3 regions of the Alteromonas sp. OM2203 genome follow, and region 1 is predicted to be linked to each of the others. Evidence: predicted binding sites of a transcription regulator. Region 1 holds the regulator's gene; each other region holds the start of a gene.
What was found. The regulator FNR, encoded in region 1, switches genes on or off when oxygen is low (the NO sensors DNR and NnrR bind a similar motif). The targets are predictions, from matches to a motif close to TTGATCTAGATCAA.
Positions count from the first base shown of each region.

Region 1 (4,541 bases):
TAGCCACACCATCAGCACTCACCTGTGCTATGGCAAAACTGAACAAGCAAGGTATTTTGCTTAAACGCGCCGATGCCTTAGAGCAAATTACGGGCATTGATACCATTGCACTAGATAAAACAGGCACACTCACGCAAGGCAAATTCACCATTTCAAATGCTTGGTATGCTGACGGCGTAGATAGTGACACGGCACTCTCTATCGCACGCGCGCTCGAGTCGCGCTCTGAGCATCCCATAGCGAAAGCATTCACAGAGAATAATACCCTTGGCGATGATAGCGCATCCGATTACACCGTTTATAAGGTAGTCAATTTTACTGTAGCGCCCGGAGGCGGAATATGTGGCGAAATCAATGACACCATGTTTTCAATGGGCTCTGCTGCGTTTTGCGTTCACGAGTCACAGCAAGAATTCATTGAAGACTACCCTTCAGCTAACGTCTATCTCACTGTTAAAGGCCGTATTATGGCAGCGTTTGAAGTGCGAGATACGCTTCGTGCTGATACGCAAGAAACCCTCGATATCTTGGCAAAAAGCCATAGGCTTACAGTCTTAAGCGGCGATACACAAAAAAACGTGGACTCACTAACTGCGTCATTGCCAATCGAAACAGCCAAAGGTGGGCTTACACCAGAACTTAAATACGAAGCTGTTCAAGCTATGCAGCAAGCGGGAGCCAAAGTAATGATGATGGGGGACGGTATCAACGATGCACCTGTTCTTGCCAGTGCAGACGTGGCAATAGCGGTTGGCAATGCTACCGATGTTGCTAAGACAGCAGCAGATGTTATTTTGCTTGGCGATCAACTTTTATCTGTTCCAACGCTTATAAGCACTTCTCACCAAGTGAAGAAGAAAATAAGACAGAACATAGGCTGGTCTGTAGGATACAACGTTTTGATTCTGCCCTTCGCCGTGTCTGGGCTACTTTCGCCGTGGATGGCTGTTGTAGGTATGTCGTTAAGCAGTATTATTGTCGTTACAAACTCAACGCGACTTTTGAGCAAATAGCATGAGCATTATTTACGTATTAATTCCAATCGCCATCATTATTGTTGCTGTCGCTATTGTAATTTTCTTTTGGGCGGTAAAGACCAATCAGTTTGAGGATTTAGACCGACAAGGCTACAGCATTCTTTTCGATGATGATTTGTCACCTGAAGAAAAAAAATTAGCAGAACAGCGCAAGCAGCTTCAAGAGAGCAAGGCAATCAAGAACAAAGAAGATAATGGACGGGATTAACTACTTCTCTGCTTTTCTTATCGGCTTGGCGGGCGGTGTTCATTGTGTGGGAATGTGTGGAGGGATCGTTGCGGCGCTCAGAATGGTCTCGCCAAAAGGCTCATCCGCTGTACCCTATACACTCGCTTACAACATGGGCCGGATTGCCAGCTATACGATTGCCGGTGCAATCACTGGCGCATTAGGAAAAATTGCGTCAGATTTCGTTCCCCTTGCCAGCTATGTCCTATCTCTTTTTAGCGGTGTTATGTTGCTTTTACTCGCTTGTTATTTAGGGAAATGGTGGACAGGCCTAACCCTTTTGGAAAGCGCAGGTAAAGGTCTATTTTCCAAACTTCAGCCTCTCTCTAAGCGGTTTTTACCGTTCAAAACCCCATTTAGCGCAATACCTTATGGCTTTATTTGGGGTTGGTTACCCTGCGGGCTTGTGTATTCAACCCTAACCTGGTCATTGGCCGCAGGCAACGCGTTACAAGGCGCGGGTATTATGTTTTTCTTTGGGTTGGGAACCTTACCCACCCTGCTTGCCGCCAGCGCAGGTAGTCAATATCTAGTGAGTACTTTTCAGCAAAGCGGCGTAAGGCAACTTATTGCAAGTATAATGGCTATCTATGCTATTTATCTTATTCAGGGCGCAATCCTATAAAAAAATAGGTATTATTGTCGTGTATAAATTATAAAGAGCAGGTTTTATGAGCAAAGGAAGCCAATTTTCAATCCACTGTCAGAACTGTAGTTTCAGCCATCTCTGTCTGCCTGTTGCATTAAACAAGACAGAAATTGAGTCTTTAGACGACATCATTGAGCGTAAAAAACCGCTGCATAAAGGCGATACGCTTATTCAAACTGGCGATACATTTCGTTCGCTCTTTGCCGTAAGAACCGGTTCTTTCAAGTCGTTCGTTACCAACTCTGAAGGTGAGGAGCAAATTACAGGTTTTCATTTTCCCGGCGACATTATCGGCTTCGATGCGCTGCGCGAAAATAAGCACCAGAGCTACACTTCTGCATTAGAAACAGCGATGGTCTGTGAACTTCCCTATGAAATGTTAGATGAAATGTCGGTTCAGTTTCCGAAACTGCGCCATCAGATAATGAGCTTCATGAGTGCAGAGATAAAGCAGGATCACGACATGATCATGCTTCTCAATAAACGAACAGCAGAAGAACGCTTACTCTATTTTATCTCCCACCTATCGCAAAGATTTGAGGAGCGAGGCTTTTCTCATCGTGAGTTTCATTTAACGATGACACGAAATGAGATTGGCAATTACCTCGGTTTAACGATAGAAACCATAAGCCGCCTGTTAAGTCGTTTCCAAAAAGAAAACATTATAAAGGTAGATGGCAAACTCATTACCATTCTAGATTTTGCACTGTTAGAAAATAAACTGTCTGCCCTTAACGGACCAAGTGTTGTATGTAGCGGCTAGGTTGTCTCTTCGTTTAAATTGTTTAAGAACGCGCGCAAAGCGCGTTTTTTATTACCTTTATTTTTTATTGTCCCAAGCACCCATAAATCGCCACACTAAAAATGCCTAAGAGAAATGCCTGAGAGAGTTGTAAAATTCTTGACCCAAAACAACACGTTTTTTCAAATGTCGTTTATAGTTAGTGAAGATGGACTAGAAAAATAGCTTTATTTATCGTCACATCAAGCTGTGTGCTTACTGGAGGGTGTTATGATTGAATATAAACGAATTCTTGCCGTGGTAGATGCTGAACGGGACAACCAACCTGCTTTAAGTCGAGCCTATGAACTCGCGTCGAAAACAGGTGCAACAGTGACCGCAATGATGGTGGTCTACGATCTATCTTATGATATGACCACCATGCTAAGCCCAGATGAGCGCGAAGCCATGCGCGATGCAGTAACTAAAGAGCAAGGCAAGTGGCTTTCTGAGCAACTTAGGAAACAAGGCTTTGCTGATACCGATATTGTAGTTGAGTGGAACAACCGTGCTTTTGAGTCAATTATTTACTACACGCTTAACAACCAAATTGATCTAGTGGTAAAAGCGACAAAGAACCACGATGATTTAGCCTCTGTCATTTTCACACCAACAGACTGGCATTTAATGCGTAAGTGCCCTCGCCCAGTGTTATTGGTTAAAGAGCATGATTGGCCAGAAGGTGGTGAGATCATCGCAGCCGTAAACGTAGGAAGTGAAGACGACGAACATGCTGCGCTTAATGACAAGCTTACAATTATTGCAAACGATTATGCGGCCTTATTGAAAGGAAATGTGAATTTAGTCAACAGCTATCCTTCTACTCCACTAAACATTGCGATAGAAGTTCCGGAGTTCGACCCCGATACCTATCATGATGCGGTTAAAAATCACCATCAATCCGAAATGCGTCGCCATGCTCAACAATATGGCATTTCCGAAGAGAAATGCATTGTAAAAGAAGGTTTGCCCGAAAAAGTTATTCCCCACGTAGCCAAAACCATCGACGCTGAACTTGTTATCATCGGAACTGTAGGCCGCGTGGGCATTTCAGCCGCGCTTATCGGAAATACAGCAGAGCATGTGATCGACGAACTTAACTGTGACGTTTTGGCTATTAAGCCAGATGGCTTTGTTCCACCGCTTAAGGTACAAAATTAACGACACAACCATGGTTTAAAAAAGGCGCTTTATTGTATAATGCTTGCTTTATCACAAACCAAGCTAGTGAATTATGAGTTTAGGCACAAGCAGCGTTGAGCCATCTGCATTGAACGCTGCACAAAGTAAGCAAAAGTACAACTTCAACAAACTTCAAAAACGTCTTCGTCGCAACGTGGGTAAAGCCATTGCCGACTTTGGCATGATTGAGAATAATGACAAGGTGATGGTGTGTCTATCTGGTGGGAAAGACAGCTACACCATGCTCGATATTTTGATGTTTTTAAAGAAGATTGCGCCTATTCACTTCGATATCGTTGCGGTAAATCTTGACCAAAAACAGCCAGGTTTTCCAGAGCACATCCTGCCGGCTTATCTAGACGAAATTGGTGTTGAGTATAAAATCGTTGAAGAAGACACTTACTCAATTGTAAAAGATAAAATTCCCGAGGGAAAAACAACCTGTTCGCTGTGCTCACGATTACGTCGGGGCATTTTATATAGAACGGCTAAAGAACTTGGCGCAACTAAAATTGCGCTAGGTCACCACCGTGATGACATGCTAGAAACCTTTTTCCTCAACATGTTTCATGGTGGCAAACTTAAATCTATGCCCCCTAAATTGGTCAGCGATAACGGCGAGCACATCGTTATTCGCCCTTTAGCATACTGCACTGAAAAAGA
Region 1 covers NZ_CP183209.1:2,393,993-2,398,533, forward strand. Annotated here, with positions in the region: gene ACM0P2_RS10645 (heavy metal translocating P-type ATPase) at 1-1,013, shown strand, start outside; gene ccoS (cbb3-type cytochrome oxidase assembly protein CcoS) at 1,015-1,245, shown strand; gene ACM0P2_RS10655 (sulfite exporter TauE/SafE family protein) at 1,232-1,891, shown strand; gene fnr (fumarate/nitrate reduction transcriptional regulator Fnr) at 1,938-2,678, shown strand; gene uspE (universal stress protein UspE) at 2,928-3,857, shown strand; gene ttcA (tRNA 2-thiocytidine(32) synthetase TtcA) at 3,931-4,541, shown strand, end outside.

Region 2 (4,541 bases), 550 kb from region 1:
AAACAGGGTTGCCCCTGGAAAACTCAACACCTGCCTACCATCGTTTATTAGAACGATATCATCCATGGCTAAGGTGTTAATAACCACCACAGGTCTATCGTAATCATTTCCGCTTGGTGTAGAACCTTCAGTCAAACCCGTTTTAGCGGCCTGCATAATGATGATACAGTTATATTCAACGCAAACCTTAAGCACTTCCCAATATTGCATTAGTGTTTGTGGAAAAAGTACCGCTAATGCTTCGCCCTCGCCCGATCGCCACCCTTTTCGGTAATGTTCGGTTTGACGTTTACCAACGGCAAGATTACCTTCCCCGAGTACGCGTTTAAATGCGTCAATAATTGGGGCTGTTTGCATGAATAACTCCTAACACCTGCGCTAAGTTTGCTCTAGCTGGTAAACTAAAGGAAAAAGCAGTAATAAGGCAATAAAAAAGGCACTGTTTCCAGTGCCTTTGAAGCAGTTAATCTCAATACGTCTTAGTTGCTGACAATAAAGAGCCCGCTGTCGTCGGCATCTATGCGCACTGTTGATTCGGGTATTAACTCCCCTGCTAACAACTGATGCGCAAGCGGGTTTTCCACCTGCACTTGTATCGCTCGCTTAAGCGGACGTGCGCCAAACACTGGGTCGAAGCCCGCATCGGCCAACTTGTCCATGGCGGCCGCAGACAACGAAAGTTTATACCCTTTTTCTGCCAATCTTGCGCGAAGAGAAGCAAGCTGAATTTTAGCAATAGACTTAATTTGCTCTTTCCCAAGTGGATGGAATACTACAATGTCATCCACCCGGTTAATGAACTCGGGCCTGAAATGCTGCCCTACAACGTTCATTACCATTCCCTTCATTTCATCATACTGACTTTCGTTATGCTTATCTTGAATGATGTCTGAGCCCAAGTTAGACGTCATGATCACAACGGTATTTTTAAAATCTACAGTGCGTCCTTGTCCGTCAGTAAGCCTGCCGTCATCAAGCACCTGAAGCAGAATGTTGAATACATCAGGATGCGCCTTTTCAACTTCGTCCAACAATATTACTGAATAAGGCTTACGGCGCACTGCTTCAGTTAAATAACCACCTTCTTCATAGCCAACGTAGCCTGGAGGAGCGCCAACTAAACGCGCCACAGAATGCTTCTCCATGAATTCAGACATATCGATGCGTATCATGGCGTCTTCAGTATCAAACATGAAACCAGCTAACGCTTTGCACAGCTCAGTTTTTCCTACCCCCGTTGGCCCTAAAAAAAGGAAGGAACCAATTGGACGATTTGGATCCGCAAGACCGGCTCTAGAGCGACGTATTGCATTTGATACGGCCTCAACGGCCTCTTCTTGACCAACCACGCGTTTATGAAGAACGTCTTCCATGCGAAGTAATTTTTCGCGCTCACCTTCCAGCATTCTTGCCACTGGAATTCCCGTCCACCGTGAAAGCACGTCTGCAATTTCAGCATCGGTTACTTTGTTTTTAAGTAAGGTTGTTTCTCGGGTTTCATTTTCAGCCGCCTGCTCAAGCTTGGCCTCAAGCTCAGGAATTCGACCATACTGAAGTTCCGACATGCGATTTAAATCAGAAGCCCGTCGCGCAATTTCCAAATCTAGTTTGGCTTGCTCAAGCTCGCCCTTAATAGTTTGGGTACCCTGCATGGCGTCTTTTTCATCCAGCCATACTTTTTCGAGCTCTGAATATTTGGTTTCCGCTTGCTCACGCTCTAGCTCAATCATTTCAAGTCTTTTATGACTTGCATCGTCCGTTTCTTTCGCAAGCGCCTGCTCTTCTAACTTCAGCTGAATAATACGGCGCTCTAGTCGGTCCATTTCTTCCGGCTTAGAGTCTATTTGCAAACGAATGCTAGATGCCGCTTCATCGATAAGGTCAATGGCCTTATCCGGTAGCTGACGGTCGCTTATATAGCGATGGGACAAACTGGCGGCTGCAACGATGGCAGGGTCAGTGATATCCACCGAGTGATGAAGCTCGTAGCGCTCTTTAAGCCCCCGTAAGATGGCGATGGTGTCTTCAACGCTTGGCTCTTCAACCAAGACTTTTTGGAAACGACGCTCTAGCGCTGCATCTTTTTCAATGTACTGACGATATTCGTCTAGCGTAGTTGCGCCCACACAGTGAAGCTCACCACGGGCCAGCGCAGGTTTAAGCATATTCCCCGCATCCATTGCACCGTCGCCCTTTCCTGCTCCCACCATAGTGTGTAACTCGTCAACGAATAAAATAACGCGCCCTTCTTCTTTCGCCAATTCGTTCAGTACTGCTTTCAAGCGCTCTTCAAACTCACCGCGATATTTGGCGCCAGCGACTAACGATCCCATATCAAGAGCTAACACGCGCTTGTTTTTGAGCCCCTCTGGCACTTCACCATTAATGATACGCTGAGCTAAACCTTCAACAATCGCGGTTTTACCCACACCTGGCTCACCGATAAGCACAGGGTTGTTTTTGGTTCTACGTTGCAGTACCTGCACGGTACGTCGAATCTCATCATCTCGCCCAATAACGGGGTCAAGCTTGCCTTGCTCAGCCCGTTCGGTTAAGTCTGTCGTGTACTTCTCAAGGGCTTGTCGCACGTCTTCCGCGTTCGGGTCTGTCACCTTCAGACCACCACGCATGTCGTCTATCGCGGTTTCAATGGCTTCTTTGGTGATGTTTAAGCTTTTAAAAATCTCACCCAATCGGCCTTTATCTTGTAATGCTGCTAGAACAAAAATTTCTGATGTGATGTATTCATCTTTTCGCTGCTGCGCAATTTTGTCGCAAAGGTTAAGCAATATACCGCTGTCTTTGCTTAACTGAACATCGCCACCTATACCTTCAATGCGGGGTAAACGCTCAATAGCCTGACTCAATGCTGAGCGCAGCGCATTTACATTAATATTGGCCTGATCTAGCAGTGGACGAACTGAACCACCTTGCTGATTAAGCATGGCAGTCATAAGGTGAACAGGTTCAATATATTGATGGTCTCGCCCCAATGCGAGTGATTGAGCATCGGAAATCGCGAGCTGAAATTTACTGGTAAATCTATCTAGTCTCATAATCTCGACCTAAAAAATGAACAATTATTTATAGTCTAGTTATGTAGGCAGCTGAATTGTGATTCAAGTATAAGCGCTAAAAGATAGCCAAAAAGATGAAAAAGACTAATGAGGATTTGATATAGCGCAAACTTTGATTTGGTTGACCGAGTTTTTACCAGCCCATCTAGAGGTGAGCAAACACTGAAATTAGCGTATACCAATCACGCTGACCATTCTACCTGTAGTCCGCTTTTGTTGATGGGTTGCCCTACGGTGAGAATAAAAGTGATGTTCATCAGAATAAGTACATAAGTTACTTTGCGTTACATTCTCGACACCTGCCTGCGCGAGTTGAGCCTGCGCTATCTTGGGTAAGTTCAATAAATATCTGTCTTGATTGCTACTTGGTATCACGACACCTTGAATATGAAGAAACGAACCCGCTATTTCTGCATCTACCTCGTAGCAGGGCTGACTAATAGCGGGCCCAATCCACGCCATAATTTCATTTCTCGGACAGGTAAAATTTAAAAGCGTGTTTTTGATAATATTAGTGTGAAGACCTTTCCAGCCAGCGTGAACAGCCGCTACCTCTCGCCCTTTCACATCGCATAATAAGATAGGTACACAGTCTGCGGTCATTACTGCACAGAAATGAGATTTTGACGTTGAATAAGCCGCATCTGCGGTTGTATCTAAGCTGGGTAGTGAAACCACACGGTTGCTGTGTATCTGCTCCAACCATGTGATTTTGTCTCCGTTAGGCAGAAGACTTCTGTTGGCTTTAACCAAAAGTAAGTCGTCGCCTACGTGAGCCCCAACATTCAAGCCTGCAAAATCCCCCATGCTAACGCCACCCGCTCGAGTCGTCGTGTAAGCCACAACGTTAGACGGACAAGTCCACTCGGGCGTGATCAATTTGAGTGTCGCTGACGTCGATATGTCTTGATGTGAATTTTGCATAGGCCTCTCACCCGCTTAGAGCATGTCTTGAGGGTTTTCTTCGCTGTCCTTTTTCACCGATTTCAACATGTCCTGCATATCTTGAGGTAAAGGCGCTTTCCACGTCATCCACTCTTCAGTATCTGGGTGAAATAGAGAAAGTTGAGCCGCATGAAGTGCTTGACGCTTGAAACCGCGAAGAGCAGCAATAAACTCCTCAGAAGCACCTTTTGGTAAACGAGGACGCCCGCCATAAACTTGATCACCCAATAAGGGATGCTTTATATGAGCCATATGCACACGTATTTGATGAGTACGGCCCGTCTCTAGTTTAAGACGTAAATGGGTGTAAGCCCTGAACTTTTCGATAACGCGGAAATGCGTAACTGCAGGCTTACCTGACTCGCGCACCGCCATGTGAGTTCGCTTAGTCGCATGTCTTCCTATGGGTTCATCAACGATCCCGCCCGCTACCATTGTACCTAAAGCTATCGCTTCGTACTCTCGACTCATTTCTCGACGCTGAAGCTGATCGACAAGATGAGTTTGCGCTGGGATAGT
Region 2 covers NZ_CP183209.1:2,943,843-2,948,383, forward strand. Annotated here, with positions in the region: gene dld (D-lactate dehydrogenase) at 1-357, opposite strand, end outside; gene clpB (ATP-dependent chaperone ClpB) at 480-3,056, opposite strand; gene pgeF (peptidoglycan editing factor PgeF) at 3,246-4,001, opposite strand; gene rluD (23S rRNA pseudouridine(1911/1915/1917) synthase RluD) at 4,017-4,541, opposite strand, start outside.
Region 2: the regulator FNR is predicted to act here: its motif matches at 3,173-3,186, upstream of clpB (ATP-dependent chaperone ClpB).

Region 3 (4,541 bases), 1.7 Mb from region 1:
AACGAACCAGGTGAAGCTAATAGCCTGTCTGTGGGAAGTATAGAGCATAAGATGGGTATCAAGGCGAGCCCAACATGTGTGATGAACTTCGATGGTGCTACAGGTTACCTTGTCGGTGAAGAGAACCAAGGCTTAGTCTGTATGTTTACTATGATGAACGACGCCCGTTTCCAAGTAGGCTTACAGGGCATAGGTGCTGCTGAAGCGTCTTATCAAGGTGCGCTGACGTATGCCCGTGAACGTGTTCAGTCTCGCGCGCCACAAGGCATTCAGAATCCAGATGGTAAAGCAGATCCTATCGTATTTCAGCCCGATGTAGCGCGCATGCTGCTCACTCAGAAATCACTGATTGAAGGCTGTCGTGCCTTATCACTTTTCTATGCCAAGTTTATGGACGTTGAGAAACACGCTGAAGGCCAGGAAAAAGAAGATGCTGAGAAGATACTTCAGTTTTTAACGCCAATTTGTAAAGCGTTTATGACTGACATGGGGCTTGAAACCACCAGTTTAGGCGTTCAGGTATTCGGTGGACATGGCTTTATTCGCGAGTGGGGCATGGAGCAGCTAATGCGAGATGTGCGCATCGCGATGCTATATGAAGGCACTAATGGTATTCAGGCGCTAGACCTCATCGGCCGTAAATTAACCCGTGACGGCGGCCAGATGATGGAAGCGACCTACAATGCATTCAGTGCACTCGTTAATGACATCCAAGACAGTGAGGCAAAGAATTTGGCTCAAGGTATTCTGGACGACTGGCGCGCCTCGTCAGCTGATTGCCTCGGCATGGATGCAACTACCGCCGCATCGGCTGCCTGTGACTATCTCGCCTACAGTGCTTATTCACTTATCGGCGTACTATGGTACAGCATGGCTGATAAAGCACAGCACTCAGAAAACGCCGTACTTGCTGCATCGAAAATGAAAACTCGGAATTTCTATATGGAACGTATACTTGTACGTCGCGACGCACATAAAGCTGCATATAAAGCAGGCCCAGACAGCACGCTTGCTATTTCAGGTAACGAATTTGACTATCTGTGATAACTAAATAGTCAATCGTAAGTTGCTAGAGGCCCAAAATAGTTGGGCCACGCATATAGTAAAGGTCACGTTTATGTGACCTTTTTAATAGTTACAGCGGGATGAAAACAATTCGCTATTGCTAACATTTCAATTAGTACTTTATAAGTGTACCTTTGAAATGAGTGTACCCTTGAAATAAAAGTACACTTGAAAAGTTACGATATCTCTCGTTAAGCGCAACCTTAGCTCAAGAAAACTTAATTTGTTGCTGCAACTTGGGTTGCAAACGTATCTGAAAACCAATCGTTGAGCATTGCTTTTTCATAAGACAAAGATTCTGTGCGATTGCGACGAATATTCGACTCCATGAAGTCCATATCTTTAAGTTTAATTTCTTCGCCGCTCACAATGATCTGCCCATCGTCGTTTGCGAGGGTATAGCTAAACGTCATACGCGGTATATCAATACGCTTTATGATGCGAACATCACTACCCGCCCCGTTACCAAAGCCAACAAACTGACTTGGCCACACTTGCCCGGCCAAATCGACGTTGGTCACCGTCATAGACAACACTTGCGATTCAGGTAAATCCTTTGCTAGTTCAACGATGTGCGATTCAAGTTCTTCAAGTGTGCGCTCCCGAAAGCGTTTGCGTGACTCATTCGTGGGCCTGATGTCACTGTAAGACTCTGGTTCTTCCCACGTGATTTTAACCTCTGCCGCTTGTGTGGGAGCAAAAACAGCAAGTAATCCGACTGCGGCTGCGCAGCCCAAACAAGAAAAGGTACGTATTTTATTCACTTTCATGCTCCTAAATTCAGTCATTTAAACCGTAAGTTAGCAAGCAATGTGAAATCGTTTATTCAATTCACTACTCGCATCTAAAGAAAAGGCTTATGAACTTGCATAGTCTAATCTCGCTTTGCGACCTGCATAACTGGCGACTGTTTAATGATTAGGCAAAGTTGAGCGCGTTTAGTTCCCGAAAAATTAGGGTTTATGTCATCATTTTCACAGTAGGTGTGATAAAACCGCTTTACGCTCGCTGAGTCCGCAGTAATTTGTTGAATGTAACTTTGCTGATAAGGTTTTAAAGGACTGAGCTTTCCACTAATGTCTTCCTGCAAATTAGTCAGACTTTCGCGCTCGGCAGCGGTAGCAATAGATACAAGCCAATCAGACACGGTATTTTGAATATCTTCAAAAAGATACTGAACAAAAGGAGAGCGCAAAACTAAGATTAATACGATGATCTCAGCGGCGATGATAAAAAACCTTAACATGACTTCTCAGCTAATTTCGATAGGCGTTTACGACAAATAGCGCCAACTTTTCTACAATTTGCGAAGCGGTGTTTATGCAAGACCAACTTCGGATTTTATGAACCTCACTGTACACGATGCAGTCAGTCATTGACCATATTAATGTTAAAGATATTAGGGTGATACCTAGTTAATTGTAAATACTGAGAACTATACTCATGTATGCTAATCGGCAATGAGCATCTTGAGTTACTCACCGTATTGCTAAGTTGACACTGACAACACAAATTAGGAAATAAAGCCCTACTTTAAGCCAAATTTCGGAACTTTCAGTATTGACTGAAAGTTCAAAAAGATTCACCATACGCCGCATTATTGATCTATGTTAAAGATGATGGTGTGAACCACGTTATACTGCGCAGGCAGTTCGCTACATCATATAAGGTTAAGATATAAGGTTAAGCTATGAATGAACAAATACCGGTAAAGACCGTTACACCGGTAAAGGTACATAAGCCTAAAGGAGCCACTGAGGGCAAACGCCACGACTCTCGTAGCCGTATCTATGTCCGTGCAGTTCAAGGCCCACTTGAAACGTTCAGACGATTCTTTGGGCTCTTTTTTCTGGCCCTTTTCGCCGTAATTCCGTGGATTCAGTACAACGGTCATCAGGCGGTGCTTCTTGATATTGGCGAGCAACGTTTTACGATTTTTTCGCTTACCCTATGGCCCCAAGACCTTACGCTGCTGGCCTACATATTTATTGTTTCTGCCTTCGCCCTCTTTTTTGTTACTACGTTTGCTGGTCGAGTCTGGTGTGGGTTTATGTGCCCACAAACAACGTGGGTCTATATTTATACATGGTTCGAGGAGAAGTTCGAAGGGCCACGAAATAAACGCATCGCGCTTGATGCCCGCAAAATGGATGCCGATAAATTTCTACGCAAAACCGCCAAGCATACCGCATGGGTGTTAGTGGCGCTTTTAACGGCATTAACCTTTGTTGGCTACTTTACGCCAATTGATGCATTATTTATTGACTTTGTAACCTTCAACACCGGTTTTTGGGCAGGTTTTTCCGTTATATTTTTCGCAGTTTGTACTTATGGTAATGCGGGTTACATGCGAGAAATCATGTGTACACACATTTGCCCTTACGCGCGTTTTCAGTCGGCCATGTTCGACAAAGACACCTTCACTGTTTCATACGACGCAAAACGAGGTGAGCAGCGCGGTCCTCGACCTCGTAAACTTAGTCACGAGCAGGTTCAAGAAAAAGGGTTGGGCGACTGCATCGATTGTAACTTGTGTGTGCAAGTGTGCCCAACCGGTATCGATATACGCAATGGCCTTCAGTACGAGTGCATTAATTGTGGCGCGTGTGTAGATGCTTGTAACGGTGTTATGGATAAAATGGGCTACCCCAAAGGGCTTATTAGTTTCACATCCGAAGAAGAATTGGCTGGAGGCAAGACTCACATTATTCGCCCCAAATTAGTGGGTTATTTTGTCGTGCTTCTTGTTATGACAGGTTTATTGGTTGCCAATATCTGGACGCGCAGCCCAACAGAAGTAGACATTATTCGCGACAGAAATTCATTGTACCGCGAGACAAACGAGGGTCTTATTGAAAATGTTTATACCATCAAGGTACTCAACAAAACTCAGCAAACACAGACCTACTCTATTGCTGTAAAAGGCCTGCCGGATTATCAATATATTGGTGAGCAGCAGATGACAGTTGCCGGAGGCGCGGTTTACAGTACACCGATTTCAGTTGCAACTAATGCCTATAATCTGGAAGATACGGTTACCGATATTTTTATCAGTGTAACCACCACAATTGATGGGGAAACGGTTACGGTTGATGAACCAACGAAGTTCCTTTATCGATGACAGACTTTTCTTTCTCTGGGCTTAGTCCAGATACCATATTAGATGCCCTGGAAAGCCAGGGCATTTTTCTTCAAAGCGGCTTGTTAGCGCTTAACAGTTATGAGAATCGTGTTTACCAATTTCTTGCCGAAGATGGTATGCGTTATGTAGCCAAGTTCTATAGACCGGGTCGCTGGAGCGACACTCAAATTAACGAAGAGCATGAGTTTGCTCAAGAACTTATAGAGAATGAAATTCCTTTAGCCGCGCCTATTGCCATTAATGGCAGTACACTGCACCATCACAGAGTCGGTGAGACCGACTACCGCTTTGCACTGTTTCCCTCTGTTGGCGGAAGACAATTTGAAAACGACAA
Region 3 covers NZ_CP183209.1:678,277-682,817, reverse strand. Annotated here, with positions in the region: gene ACM0P2_RS03055 (acyl-CoA dehydrogenase family protein) at 1-1,044, shown strand, start outside; gene ACM0P2_RS03050 (DUF3016 domain-containing protein) at 1,284-1,829, opposite strand; gene ACM0P2_RS03045 (hypothetical protein) at 1,940-2,311, opposite strand; gene ccoG (cytochrome c oxidase accessory protein CcoG) at 2,756-4,186, shown strand; gene ACM0P2_RS03035 (serine/threonine protein kinase) at 4,183-4,541, shown strand, end outside.
Region 3: the regulator FNR is predicted to act here: its motif matches at 2,666-2,679, upstream of ccoG (cytochrome c oxidase accessory protein CcoG).